DNA from 2 places in the Litoribrevibacter albus genome. Region 1 is predicted to be linked to the other one. Evidence: predicted binding sites of a transcription regulator. Region 1 holds the regulator's gene; the other holds the start of a gene.

Region 1 (6,362 bases):
CTTCCCGGATAACATCGACCACGTCATCAATGGTGATACGGCCTAAGAGTCGACCTTCTTTGTCGACAACGGGCGCAGAAACCAAGTCTTCACGTTCGAAGAGTTGGGCAACATGATCGTCTGGCGTGTCGGCGGTGATTCTGGGAAAGTCGGTTTCCATGATTTCACGGACTGTAATCGACGGGTCTGTTACCAATAATTTTGAAATAGGTAGTAAGCCAATAAGCTCATCTTTCCGGTTAACTACGACCAGGGTATCTGTAGTGGCCGGAATGCTCTCATGTCGGCGCAAATAACGTAATACCACGTCCAAGGTAATGTCTGGACGAATGGTTACGGTATCTGTGTTCATTAGACCGCCAGCGGTATCTTCCGGGAAGGAAAGAATCGCTTCAATGCGCTGACGGTTCTGGTCATCCATTGCGTTCAGTACGTCCTGCGTGACCCGCTCAGGAAGTATCTGGAGAATATCTACAACATCATCAATGTCGATGTCTTCATCACTGGTCACATCGGCTACTTCTTCCGCGCTCATGTCGCGAAGAACGTCTGCGATCAGATCGTCACCAAGGAAAGGAAGAATGGTGCTTTGCTTTTTCTTCTCCAGCAATTCCCATAAAACTTTACGGGTATGAGGAGGTGATGACTCTAGAAGGTGACCAAGTTCTGCACTGGATAACGTATGGTTGAGCATTCTGCTCACTTGTGACAAAGCCCCGGACTCCAAAGCCCGGTTAAGTGCTCTCATGCGAGATGAGCTGCTTGTACTGCCCATAGCACCTGCCATTATCGTTCCCAGATGGTTTGAATAAAAAGTTAATCAGTGTGTTAAGTAAACTAGATGATAAGTAGCGTTAATTATACACGCTTACAGCATGTTGATTTTATTAAATCGTGCTATTCGGGTTCATCAAAACGGTCTGCAATGAGTTGCTCGATGGCTTTGAGCGCGTTTTCTTCGTCTTTTCCGTCGGCGGTAATGCTAAGTTCGGTACCACACGAAGCCGCTAACATCATGACGGCCATGATGCTCTTTCCGTTCGCGGATTGTTGGTCTTTTTTGATGGTGATATCAGAAGAAAAACTGGTTGCAGTGTTAACCAATTTCGCCGCAGCACGTGCATGAAGTCCTAGTTTGTTGATCAGGGTTACTTCTATTTGCTGCATCGAAACGTTCATCCTTATGTTGTAATTACGCAGAATTCTAACACCAAATGATGATAATCTATTTGACCTAGATGTTGGAAATTTTTTTTGGTTTTTATTTGTACGATCAAGAAGTTAGAGTTGGGTGTGTTTTAGGTGAACCTCAGAATAGATATCTGAGAAATGTTTGGTGAGTTGTTCTGCAATGTATACCGAGCGGTGACAGCCGCCTGTACAACCGATAGATACCGTAATGTAAGCGCGCCCGGACTTTTGATATTGTGGTGTCCAGCGCTCAATAAACTGGGTAATGTCGTTTAGCATCTGATGAGTGCTGTCTTGTTTGTCGAGGAATTCGGCAATTTCTTTGTCTTTACCGGTGAAGTTTCTCAACGTAGGTTCCCAGTAAGGATTGGGTAAGCAACGTACGTCAAAGAGTAAGTCACTGTCCGTTGGAACGCCATATTTAAATCCAAACGACTGAATCAGTAGCGATACTTCATTTTGTTTATGTGTGGCAACGCGGGTTCGCATTAAACTGCGTAGGTCGTGTACCGATAGGGTAGATGTATCTACGACTAAATCAGCGTTATTTAATAAAGGCGCTAATACGGTTCGTTCCAGTTTGATTGCATCTCTTAAAGAGCATTGTTCAGAACTTAACGGGTGCTTTCGGCGTGAGGCGTTGTAGCGCTTGACGATGGTGTCTTCGTCGCTGTCTAAAAAGATGATCTGATACTGGATGTTCTTTTGCTTTAGCGTTTTGAGCGTATTTGTCAGTTGGTCAGGAGAGCCATCGAAGTTTCGTATGTCGACGCTGATCGCTGTTTTTTCAAAGTCTGGAGAAACGGAAATCGTATCAAGTAAGTGAAGAAGAAGAGGTTCAGGTAAGTTATCGACACAATAAAAACCGCAGTCCTCAAGCGCATGAAGCGCGGAACTCTTACCGGAGCCGGAACGACCACTTACAAATACTAATTTCATGGGTTCTCCTTAGTGCTCCGATGTATGAGGCATTTATTAGTATAGTCAGATATCAACTGGTGATTACTTGAAACAGTTCTTCGTTTGAACTTGTGGCTCTCAGTTTGTCCCGAAACTCCGGGTGACTGAATTTCCCTGCAATGGTCGCCAGAATATCCAGGTGATCATCGTTTGCCTCTTGTGGGACAACAAGAGCAAAAATGATATCTACTTTTTGTTTGTCTAAAGAGTCGAAATCGATAGGGCTTTCAAGAACGAGAAGTACACCGGTTGGCTTTTCACAGGAAGGAAGTCTGCAATGGGGGATTCCAATGCCGTCTCCGAGTCCGGTACTGCCCAGTCGTTCTCTTTCAATTAAGGCATCAAAGATCTCATGCGCTGAAGGACCGGGGATGTGCTCTGAAAGAATACTGGATAGTTCTTCGATTGTGCGTTTCTTGCTCTGACAGGAAGCGCACCGTAAGGTGCGCTCTTTGGATAGTATGCTTGATAAATCCATTAATGTTGCTCGTCAATAATTCTTTTAACGAAGCTACATGTTTAAACGTTTCGATGTTTACTTAGGTTAGCGAGACTGAGATTTCTCTTTGTGTTTAATCAACTGACGATCTAGTTTATCTGTTAGTGCGTCAATCGCTGCATAAAGATCGTCGTGCTCAGCGTTAGCAAACACTTCACCACCGGTTACATGTAACTTGGCTTCTGCCAATTGTCTTTGTTTTTCAATACTCAGTGTAACTTGAACATTTGTTATCTGGTCATAGTGTCGCTCAAGTCGGTCTAATTTGGAAGTGACATAATCGCGAATGTTGGTAGTAATATCTAGGTGGTGGCCACTGATGTTCACTTGCATATAGGACTCCTTAAATTTGTATGCTGTGGTCCAAAAGATTCCAGCTACGTTTGTAATTGCTGGAGGAGGTCTGCGCCTCCTTCATCTTTAATATAGTCCTAGCATGGATCGAATACAATGACCTGTATCAATTCGCTTCTCTCGAACAAAACTATTTTTAAACCAATCGTTTACGTTCATTCGATGGTGGGATGTTCATTGCCTCCCGATACTTGGCAATGGTTCTTCTTGCAACTTTAATCCCTTGCTCACCCAGCAATGTGGCGATTTTGTTATCGCTGAGCGGTTTTTTAGGGTTTTCGGCAGCAACAAGTTTCTTAATAATTGCACGGATAGCGGTCGAGGAACATTCACCGCCCGATGACGTACTTACATGACTTGAGAAGAAGTATTTAAGCTCAAAAATACCTCGAGGCGTATGTATGTATTTTTGCGTAGTCACACGGGAAATGGTGGATTCATGCATTTCGACAGCTTCGGCAATATCATGCAGAACCAAAGGCTTCATTGCTTCATCACCATAGTCCAGGAACCCTCGTTGGTGCTCCATGATTTTGGTTGCAACCTTAAGAAGAGTTTCGTTACGGCTTTGGAGGCTTTTTAAAAACCACTTTGCTTCTTGCATGTGATCTTTAAGGAAGGTGTTGTCTGCACTGGAATCAGCTCGTCGAATAAGAGACGCATAACTTGGGTTGATGCGAATTTTAGGCGTGATTTCTGGGTTGAGATCAACTCGCCAACGTCCATTTACTTTTTGAACAATCACATCCGGGACAACGTAATCCGGCGTCTGTTGATTGATTTGTTCACCAGGACGAGGGTGAAGAGTTTGAATCAAACTGATAATTTCTTTAAGCACATCTTCTTTGATGCGGCCTTTTCGCATGATTCCGGCAAAATCTTTATTGCCTAACAATTCCAGATAGCGAAGGACAACAATTTTTGCTTCTGACAAGTAAGGAGTGTCAGCAGGCATTTGATTAAGTTGCACTTGTAAGCATTCTTGTAGGCTTCGTGCGCCTGTGCCTACCGGGTCAAAGCGTTGAATTAGGTGAAGAACGGCTTCAACTTCTTCAGTATCAATACGGTTTTCATCGTCTTCAGCAAAGTTTAATTCTTTGTTGGCGCTTTCACAGATGTCTTCAATCGGGGTGTGAAGATAACCATCGTCGTCGATGCCGTCGATGATATTTTCAGCGATGATTTTATCGGCGTCGGTCATTGGCGTTAGGTTTAACTGCCAATTAAGGTGATCCTGTAGCGTTTCTGTTACAGAATTCCGGGATTCAAAATCAAAGTCGTCATCGTCTGACGGCGCCGATGCCTGCGTTGGCGTGTGTTGATAAATATCATCCCAGCCGGTGTCGATGGTGAGGTCTTCTGGAATGTCATTATTCCATTCACTGTCGGTTTCCGAGGCTTCGTGAGCTGACGTTTTAAATTCGTCCTGGCTGTACTCTTCATGACTGGAACCGTCAAGATCACTGGAAAAGTCATGTGATTCTGAATTGGAGGAATTGTCCGACGGATCATTATCCAATGGCTTTTCGGCCATCTGGTCTTCAATGGAAGGTGCAGAGGCTTGTTCAAACTCTTCTTCCACTTCCAGCATTGGGTTGTTTTCCAATGCGTGTTGAATTTCCTGTTGTAAGTCTAAAGTAGAAAGTTGTAACAGTCTGATTGCCTGTTGCAACTGGGGCGTCATAGTTAGGGATTGCCCCATTTTGAGCTGAAGCGATGTCTTCATAAATTACAACGTATCCTTATGCTTTCACTCAGCGTGCGCGGTTGGTACTTATTGATGATCTACCGAAAACCGCACAAGCAATTTTTTTGCCACTAGCAACCAAGTATAAACCAAAATAATCCCGAAAGTGTTGATTTGTGTATCTGGTTGTCTGGCTAAATTAGGCCGTTAATTAAATATTAAAATTCTCGCCTAAGTAAATGTCTTTCACTTTCTGGTTGTTCAGGACGTCTTCGCTTTGCCCTTCTGCAATGATGTGTCCTTCCCCAACGATATAAGCCTTATCACAAATCCCTAAGGTTTCTCGTACGTTGTGGTCGGTGATGAGTACGCCAATACCAAGTCCCTTGAGATGGTTGATGATTCCTTGAATGTCGTTGACGGAAATTGGATCAACACCCGCAAAGGGTTCGTCGAGAAGGATGAATTTGGGATCAGTGGCCAGAGCGCGAGCTATTTCCGCGCGCCTGCGTTCACCACCGGATAAGCTCATGCCTAATGAATCTCGGATGTGGGTGATGTGGAATTCCTGAAGAAGGTATTCCAGTTTTTCTTTTTTCTCGTTTTCGGACAGGTCGGTTCGAAGTTCGAGGATACCGTAGATATTCTCAGAGACGGTCAGCTTTCGGAAGATCGAGGCTTCCTGAGGAAGGTAGCCTAAGCCAACTTTTGCTCGCCCATGCATCGGAAAGTGGGTGATGTCTTTGCCATCAATAGTTACTTTGCCCTGATCCGCCTGAACCAAACCGACAATCATATAAAAACAGGTGGTTTTACCCGCGCCATTGGGTCCGAGTAAGCCAACAACTTCACCACTTTTTACCGACAGTGAAACATCTTTAATGATCTTGCGTTTGTTGTAGCTTTTAGCAAGATGACTGGCTTCGAGACAACTCATAGTTTACTTATCCTGATTTTTCGGAACTGTCCTGATTAAATGGAACGAGCCAAGTTTGTTCTGCTCCATTGGCCCTATTGTTGTGGCTTAGGATCAGTAGAAGGTGAAGCGGATTTGTCGCTTTTCTTTTCTGGCGGATGGAAAATGAAACGAACCCGACTGTCCGAACTGTTTTCGCTCTTGGTTGCATTCAGCTCCCCTGTTTTAAGCGAATAGGTGATCTTTTCGCTGGAGAGTTTGTCTTCACCTTTAAATACTTTTCCGTTGCCGGTAACTTCCGCTAATTGGTCGGCAATCTTAAGGTCTAAAGTGTTACCCTCGATGTGGGTTGGCGGTTCGTTGGGCTGTAGAATTTGTTGGTATTTGGCAGGCGAACCAAAGGCTTCCATGCGAACCACTTCATTATTTGCAGTGTGAAGAATGACTCTATCCGCTCGAAGCTGTGCTGTACCTTGAATAATGACAACATTGCCTAGGTATTCTGATATGCCTGTTTCATTGTTCAGTTTTGCTTGGTCTGCTTCTAACTGAATCGGCTGAGTCTTGTCTTCCGGAAGCGCATAAAGTGGTGCGCTTATCAGTAGTAATAGAAAACTTGCAATAGATAATTTACTTTTGAACGTCATGCGTCCCTCGTACATTTGCTTTCAATAGGGTTTCATTGGTATTGAGATTTGTCTGAAACCCTTTGCTTTCAATATAACTGTTGCCTGAATGAATGACCGTAAGAACAT
Region 2 (6,362 bases), on a different contig from region 1:
TTTGTTATTGCTGGTCAAGTGATCGGTATGAAAATGGGCCTCGGCTTTGCCTTGATGAATGATCCTGCTAACGGCATCAGCGTGGCGGTGGTTTCCCAATTTTATTTGATGATGGTGACCTTGCTGTTCATTTCTACAAACGGACACTTAGTGGTGCTGGAAGTGTTAATTGAGAGTTTTTATACCATTCCTGTGAATGTAAAAGGCTTGACGGCTGAAGACCTTCGTTTGATTCCTTTGTGGGGAAGCTGGATGTTTGCTGGTGCTGTATTGATTGCATTGCCGGCGGTTGTGGCATTAACCGTCGTGAATTTGGCATTTGGTGTAATGAGTCGTGCGGCGCCACAGATGAACATGTTTGCTTTGGGTTTTCCGTTTACCTTGGTGTTTGGTTTATTCGTTATGTGGGCAACTCAAATCAATATGCTGGCACTGTATCAGACCTTTGTTTCGGATACCTTGCACTTCATGCGTTTAATTATAAAAGCGTAATACTTGGGCCTGAGTCCCGATCCTTTTAGAAAGGCATTGGGATTAAGGAGAATTAAATACTGTGTCCTCCATGAGTGGCTTGCCTTATAAGGTGTAGAGATGGCAGAAGATGACAGCAGTCAGGAAAAGACAGAAGAGGCGACGCCCAGGCGGTTAGAAAAGGCGCGTGAAGAAGGCGATGTTCCCCGGTCGAGGGAATTAAGTACCTTCGCTGTTTTGATGGCAGGTTCAGTCGGGCTCTGGGTATTCGGTGATCGCATTACTGAATCGGTCATTAATGTGATGAAAGATAATCTCTCTGTCGAGCGAGCTGCGCTCTACGACACCAATCAAATGGCCATTCATTTAGCCAGTGCAGCCCATGAGGTGGTATGGGCGCTGGTACCTTTGATGGGGCTTTTAGCCGTTGCCGCGATCATCGGTCCGCTTGGTTTGGGTGGCTGGAACTTTGCGGGAAAAGCACTCATGCCAAAAGGCAGTCGTATCAATCCGATCAGTGGGTTGAAACGAATGTTTTCGATGCGTTCTTTGGTGGAGTTGGTTAAAGGCATTCTCAAGGTTTCTCTTGTTGGTGGTCTGGCGGTTTTGATCATAGACTGGCTGGAGCCGGAGATCATGTTTCTCCCTATGGAGTCAATGGAATCCGCATTGGCGCATAGTGTCAGTATTATTCTTTGGAGTGCCATTGCGCTGTCGGCATCGACGCTGATTATTGCCGTTATTGATGTTCCTTATCAGCTCTACGAGCATGCTAAGAAGTTGAAAATGAGCATGCAGGACATCAAAGACGAATTTAAAGAAACGGAAGGGAAGCCAGAAGTTAAACGTAAAGTTCGTCAATTGCAGATGGAAATGGCTCAGCGACGTATGATGGGTGATGTACCTGATGCTGATGTAATCATTACCAACCCGACTCACTACTCCGTTGCATTAAAATACGACCCGGGTCGTGCTTCGGCACCGATTATGTTGGCAAAAGGTGCTGATCAGGTTGCATTCAAGATTCGTGAAATTGGTCAGGAATACGACATTCCTATTCTCGAAGCGCCTCCATTGGCTCGTTCGATTTATTACAACACCGAAATTGGCGATGAAATTCCCGAAGGGCTTTATATCGCTGTGGCTCAGGTGTTGGCTTATGTCTTTCAGTTGGATCAATACATGGCTGGTCGTGGGCCTAAACCTCAGAATCCTAAGGATTTCCCAATCCCGGATGATCTGCAACACGAGTAGGTTTATCCGCTATGTGCGGGTAAATTGGCCTGCTTGTAAGGCATTCAAAGATAGAGAAAAGAGGCGATTTAGCCTCTTTTTTTATGCCTCATATAAAAATGGGAACGCTTTTTGCGATGCTACTGCTAGTCATTAAATTGCGTCAAAAAACTGTTGCTGACGTATGAGGGAGTAGAGACCTATGAAGTTGCCGTTCCTTGGCACGGTGGATGCGACACCGAAAGATATGCTTTTAACTGCGAGGAGCATATTCAGTAGTAATATGGGGGTTCCTATCTTATTGCTAACCTTGTTAGCAATGATGACCTTACCAGTGCCCCCGTTTATTCTGGACGTGCTGTTTACCTTTAATATCGCACTCTCTCTTGTGGTGTTGTTGGTTGGGGTCTACGCCCTAAGACCACTTGAATTTGCTGTGTTTCCTACCATTTTGTTGGTAGCGACTTTGTTAAGACTTGCGCTAAACGTTGCTTCTACCCGTGTGGTGTTACTTGAAGGTCATCAAGGCGGCGATGCGGCTGGTAAAGTGATTGAGGCCTTCGGTGAAGTTGTAATTGGTGGTAACTACGCTGTTGGTTTGGTGGTGTTCTTAATCCTTATGATCATTAACTTTGTGGTTGTGACTAAGGGTGCGGGTCGTATTTCCGAAGTAAGTGCACGTTTCACCTTGGATGCTATGCCTGGTAAACAAATGGCCATTGATGCCGATTTGAATGCCGGATTGATTGATCAGGCGGAAGCCAAGCAACGTCGTGCTGAAGTTTCTCAAGAAGCGGATTTCTACGGTTCAATGGATGGTGCCAGTAAGTTCGTTCGTGGTGATGCCGTTGCCGGTGTTTTGATTCTGATTATTAACCTGATTGGTGGGCTTTCGATTGGTATGGGCCAGCATGGTCTAGAGTTTGCCGATGCGGTTGAAAAGTATTCCTTGCTGACCATTGGTGATGGTCTGGTTGCACAGATTCCGTCGCTGATACTTTCAACAGCAGCTGCGATTATGGTGACTCGTGTCAACAGCGCGGAAGAAATGCGTGATCAGGTAGTGGGTCAGATGTTTGACTCTCCAAAAGCCTTGTCCGTATCTGCGGCGTTGTTGATCGTGATGGGCTTGGTGCCTGGTATGCCGCACGTTGCATTTTTGAGCCTGGGCTTCCTTGCCGCTGGTATTGCCGGGTGGCTTTACTATCGTAAGCGTCAAAAAGAAGAGGGCAGTCCTGATCAAATAGCCAAAGCCGGAGAGCTATTGGATAAGGATTCTCCACAAGGTCGTGCTGAAACGCAGGCCGAAGAGATTAAAGAGCTTTCCTGGGATGACGTAACGCCGGTTGACCCGGTCGGCCTGGAAGTGGGTTATCGCTTGATTCCTATGGTGGATAAGAATCAAGGCGGCATGCTGTTGAACCGTATTAAAGGGGTTCGTAAAAAACTGTCTCAGGAAGTGGGCTTTTTGATGCCTTCGGTTCATATTCGTGACAACCTGGATCTTCTACCAAATGTGTACCGAATCTCTTTGATGGGCGTCACTGTGGGTGAGGCAGAAATTCACCCTGATCGTGATTTGGCTATTAACCCTGGGCAAGTGTTTGGTGAAATCGATGGTATCTCCACCAAAGATCCTGCGTTTGGATTGGATGCTTTCTGGATTGATCCGAACCTAAAAGATAAAGCTCAAACGTTGGGTTATACCGTTGTTGATGCCAGTACTGTTGTGGCGACGCACTTGAACCAATTACTGTTCAAACATGCGGATGAGTTGATTGGTCATGAAGAAGTTCAGCAGTTAATGGATCTCCTTGGTAAGAAGTCGCCTAAGTTGGCAGAGGAATTGGTGCCAAACACCTTGACCCTGAGTGCGCTATTAAAGGTATTGCAGAATCTGTTGGCAGAGCAGGTGCCGATTAGGGATATGAGAACCATTGCAGAAGCAATCATCGAGGCGGCTGCACGTAGTAAAGATCCGTCCCATCTCACTGAGTCTGTACGGTTAGCACTATCCCGAATGATTATTCAAAACATCATCGGAGGGGACGAAGAATTGCCGGTGATCACCTTGGAGCCAGGGCTGGAAAACATTTTGTTACAGTCGGTACAACAAGCGAAACAAGCCGGGGCGATGGGAGATGATAGCATTGTCCTTGAACCTTCCTTGGCTGAAAGGTTGCAATCTTCGGTGACGGAGGCGGCTCAGCGTCAAGAATTGGCAGGGAAATCCGCAGTACTGCTAGTGTCTCCAGCGATTCGTTCAGCGGTTGCCAAATTTGTGAAAAATGCATCTGAAACCCTGTCTGTACTTTCCTACAACGAAGTACCTGACAATAAGAAAATTACGATTGTTGCAGCAGTTGGAAGTTAGTGTCTCGATATGAAAAGAGTTAACTGGCATTAATTTCGCATTTGTACTTAAAACAAATAGTTAAGCGTCAAATAAATTGCTTAAACAGTTCAGCCAAGAGTTGGTGAGAGTGACAAGCCATGAAAGCTAAAAAATTTTTTGCTCCAACAATGCAACAAGCATTGAAGAAAGTAACCGAACAAATGGGGCCTGATGCCGTAGTTTTAGCGAACAGAAAAGTGAACGGTGGTGTAGAGGTTATTACTGCGCTTGATTATGACCCGAAGCACGACGGTAAAGTGGATTTTGACAACTTTGATCAGTATTCATCGTCTTCATCGGCAAGCACTCAGAGAAAACGTATTGTAAACCCTGAGCTGGAAGCAGAGCTTCGCAGAACGTCTCAGACGGTTTCTCGTGGCCGCTACAGTGATCTGTCGGATGATTTGATTGGGCTGAATGAGCGACTAGAAAACTCATCTCTTGAAGATTCCTTTGATCGTGGTGAATCACCGTTTAAAAAGAAAGCGTCAATTTTGCGTTCAAAGTTTACTAAGGCGACGCCAAAGCCAACGGATGAATTAAACTCAATGAAACAAGAGATTCTTGGGTTGAAACAGATGTTGAAACAGCAGCTGGATGATCGTGAAATGGCAGATTACGCCAGTTACCATCCTTTGCATGCTGCTGTCTTAAAACGATTAACGCAACTGGGTTTAAGTCAGGCATTGGCCCGTCATATTGTTGATCGAGTATCAGAGATGCATGATGAACAGGCAATTTGGCGCGAAGCCTTGACCTTGTTGGCAGACGATTTACCGGTGGCAAAAAGTGATTTGTTGGAACGAGGTGGTGTTTATGCGTTTTTTGGTCCATCAGGATCTGGTAAAACAACAACCATTGCCAAACTGGTTGCCAAATTTGCGTTGAAGCATGGCAGTGAAGGGATTGTATTAATCTCTACAGATGGCCAGCGAATTGGCGCACACGATCAGATGAGAACCTTGGGTCGAATCCTTAATGTGCCTGTTCGTATTGTGGACAAAAAACACTCACTGGAAGTGTTGCTAAATACCGTTCGAAACAAGAATCTGGTGATCATTGACACACCGGGAGTTGATCCGTCCACTTCGTCCATTCATCAGCAATTAAGGGTGATTAAACAGGGCGCGGCGAACTTTAAGGCGTTTTTAACCCTGCCTTGTACTGCAAATAAGAGTGTTTTGTCGAGAATACTTGATAATTATCAAGACTTTAGCTTGAATGGATGTATTCTCACGAAAATTGATGAAACCGGCTCTCTTGGAGAAATGCTAAGTATCCTGGTTGAGCGGGTGATGCCTGTCTCTTTTATAACCAATGGTCCTCGAATTCCTGATGACATTGAACATGCAAATGCAGGGAATCTGGTTAGCAAAGCGGTATATATGTATCAGCAATTAAATGGTGGTGTCTCCGTCTTTAATTCTGATTTGAGACACGCTGAAGAGGCTTTATCTGATCTCAGAATTGCCTAAAAGAATTACGCCTGATGTGTCTGATTAGGATGTGTCTGGTTAGAAAGTGAAAAGTGCCACGGGAGTAGGTATGAGTAGTAGTCCGGTACAAGTCATTGCAGTAACGGGTGGTAAAGGCGGTGTTGGTAAAAGTAACGTTGCCTTAAATCTTGGGATTGCCTTGTGCGAAAAAGGACGCAGAACCGTTCTGCTTGATGCGGATTTGGGGCTGGCCAACATTGATATCTTGTTGGGTATTTCTTCGAATAAAACACTGGAAAATGTGTTGGACGGCGAGTGTGATTTGCAAGATGTTATGGTGCAAGGTCCTTTAGGATTGAAAATTGTACCTGCTTCATCAGGTGCTAAGCACATGGTAAATCTTTCATCTCAGCAGCACGCAGGTCTAATTCATGCCTTCAGCGAATTGGCAAATCAGATGGATGTTCTGATCGTCGATACTGCTGCGGGAATCGCAGATGATGTGATTAGTTTTGTTCGGGCTTCTAATGAAGTACTGGTCGTTGTGACCGATGAACCTACTTCCATCACGGATGCTTACGCCCTTATTAAACTGTTGAATCGCGACTATGGGATGTATCGTTTCCGGGTTGTTGCAAATATGGTGAAGACTCAGCAAGACGGTCGCAATTTGTTTGCTAAACTCACCAAAGTAACAGATAGATTTTTAGATGTAGCTTTGCAGTATGTCGGTTGTGTTCCGTTTGATGAATCCGTCAAAAAAGCGGTACAACGTCAAAAAGCTGTGTTAGAAGCCTATCCAAGATCGAAAGCTTCAGTCGCGATTC

The links. Region 1 encodes sigma-54, which starts transcription at its own class of promoters, with help from an activator protein. Its sites were predicted from a motif close to TGGCACNNNNNTTGCTNT; they were not measured.
Region 2: flhA (flagellar biosynthesis protein FlhA) is a predicted target of sigma-54. The motif match lies at 1,924-1,941, and genes of this name have one in related genera.

What each region holds. Positions count from the first base shown of each region.
Region 1 covers NZ_BSNM01000011.1:434,019-440,380, reverse strand. Annotated here, with positions in the region: gene mgtE (magnesium transporter) at 1-787, opposite strand, end outside; gene QQL66_RS09050 (HPr family phosphocarrier protein) at 898-1,167, opposite strand; gene rapZ (RNase adapter RapZ) at 1,282-2,130, opposite strand; gene ptsN (PTS IIA-like nitrogen regulatory protein PtsN) at 2,183-2,629, opposite strand; gene hpf (ribosome hibernation-promoting factor, HPF/YfiA family) at 2,696-2,983, opposite strand; gene QQL66_RS09030 (RNA polymerase factor sigma-54) at 3,141-4,730, opposite strand; gene lptB (LPS export ABC transporter ATP-binding protein) at 4,903-5,628, opposite strand; gene lptA (lipopolysaccharide transport periplasmic protein LptA) at 5,703-6,254, opposite strand; gene lptC (LPS export ABC transporter periplasmic protein LptC) at 6,238-6,362, opposite strand, start outside.
Region 2 covers NZ_BSNM01000015.1:431,824-438,185, forward strand. Annotated here, with positions in the region: gene fliR (flagellar biosynthetic protein FliR) at 1-492, shown strand, start outside; gene flhB (flagellar biosynthesis protein FlhB) at 592-1,725, shown strand; gene flhA (flagellar biosynthesis protein FlhA) at 1,952-4,078, shown strand; gene flhF (flagellar biosynthesis GTPase FlhF) at 4,198-5,574, shown strand; gene QQL66_RS14365 (MinD/ParA family protein) at 5,645-6,362, shown strand, end outside.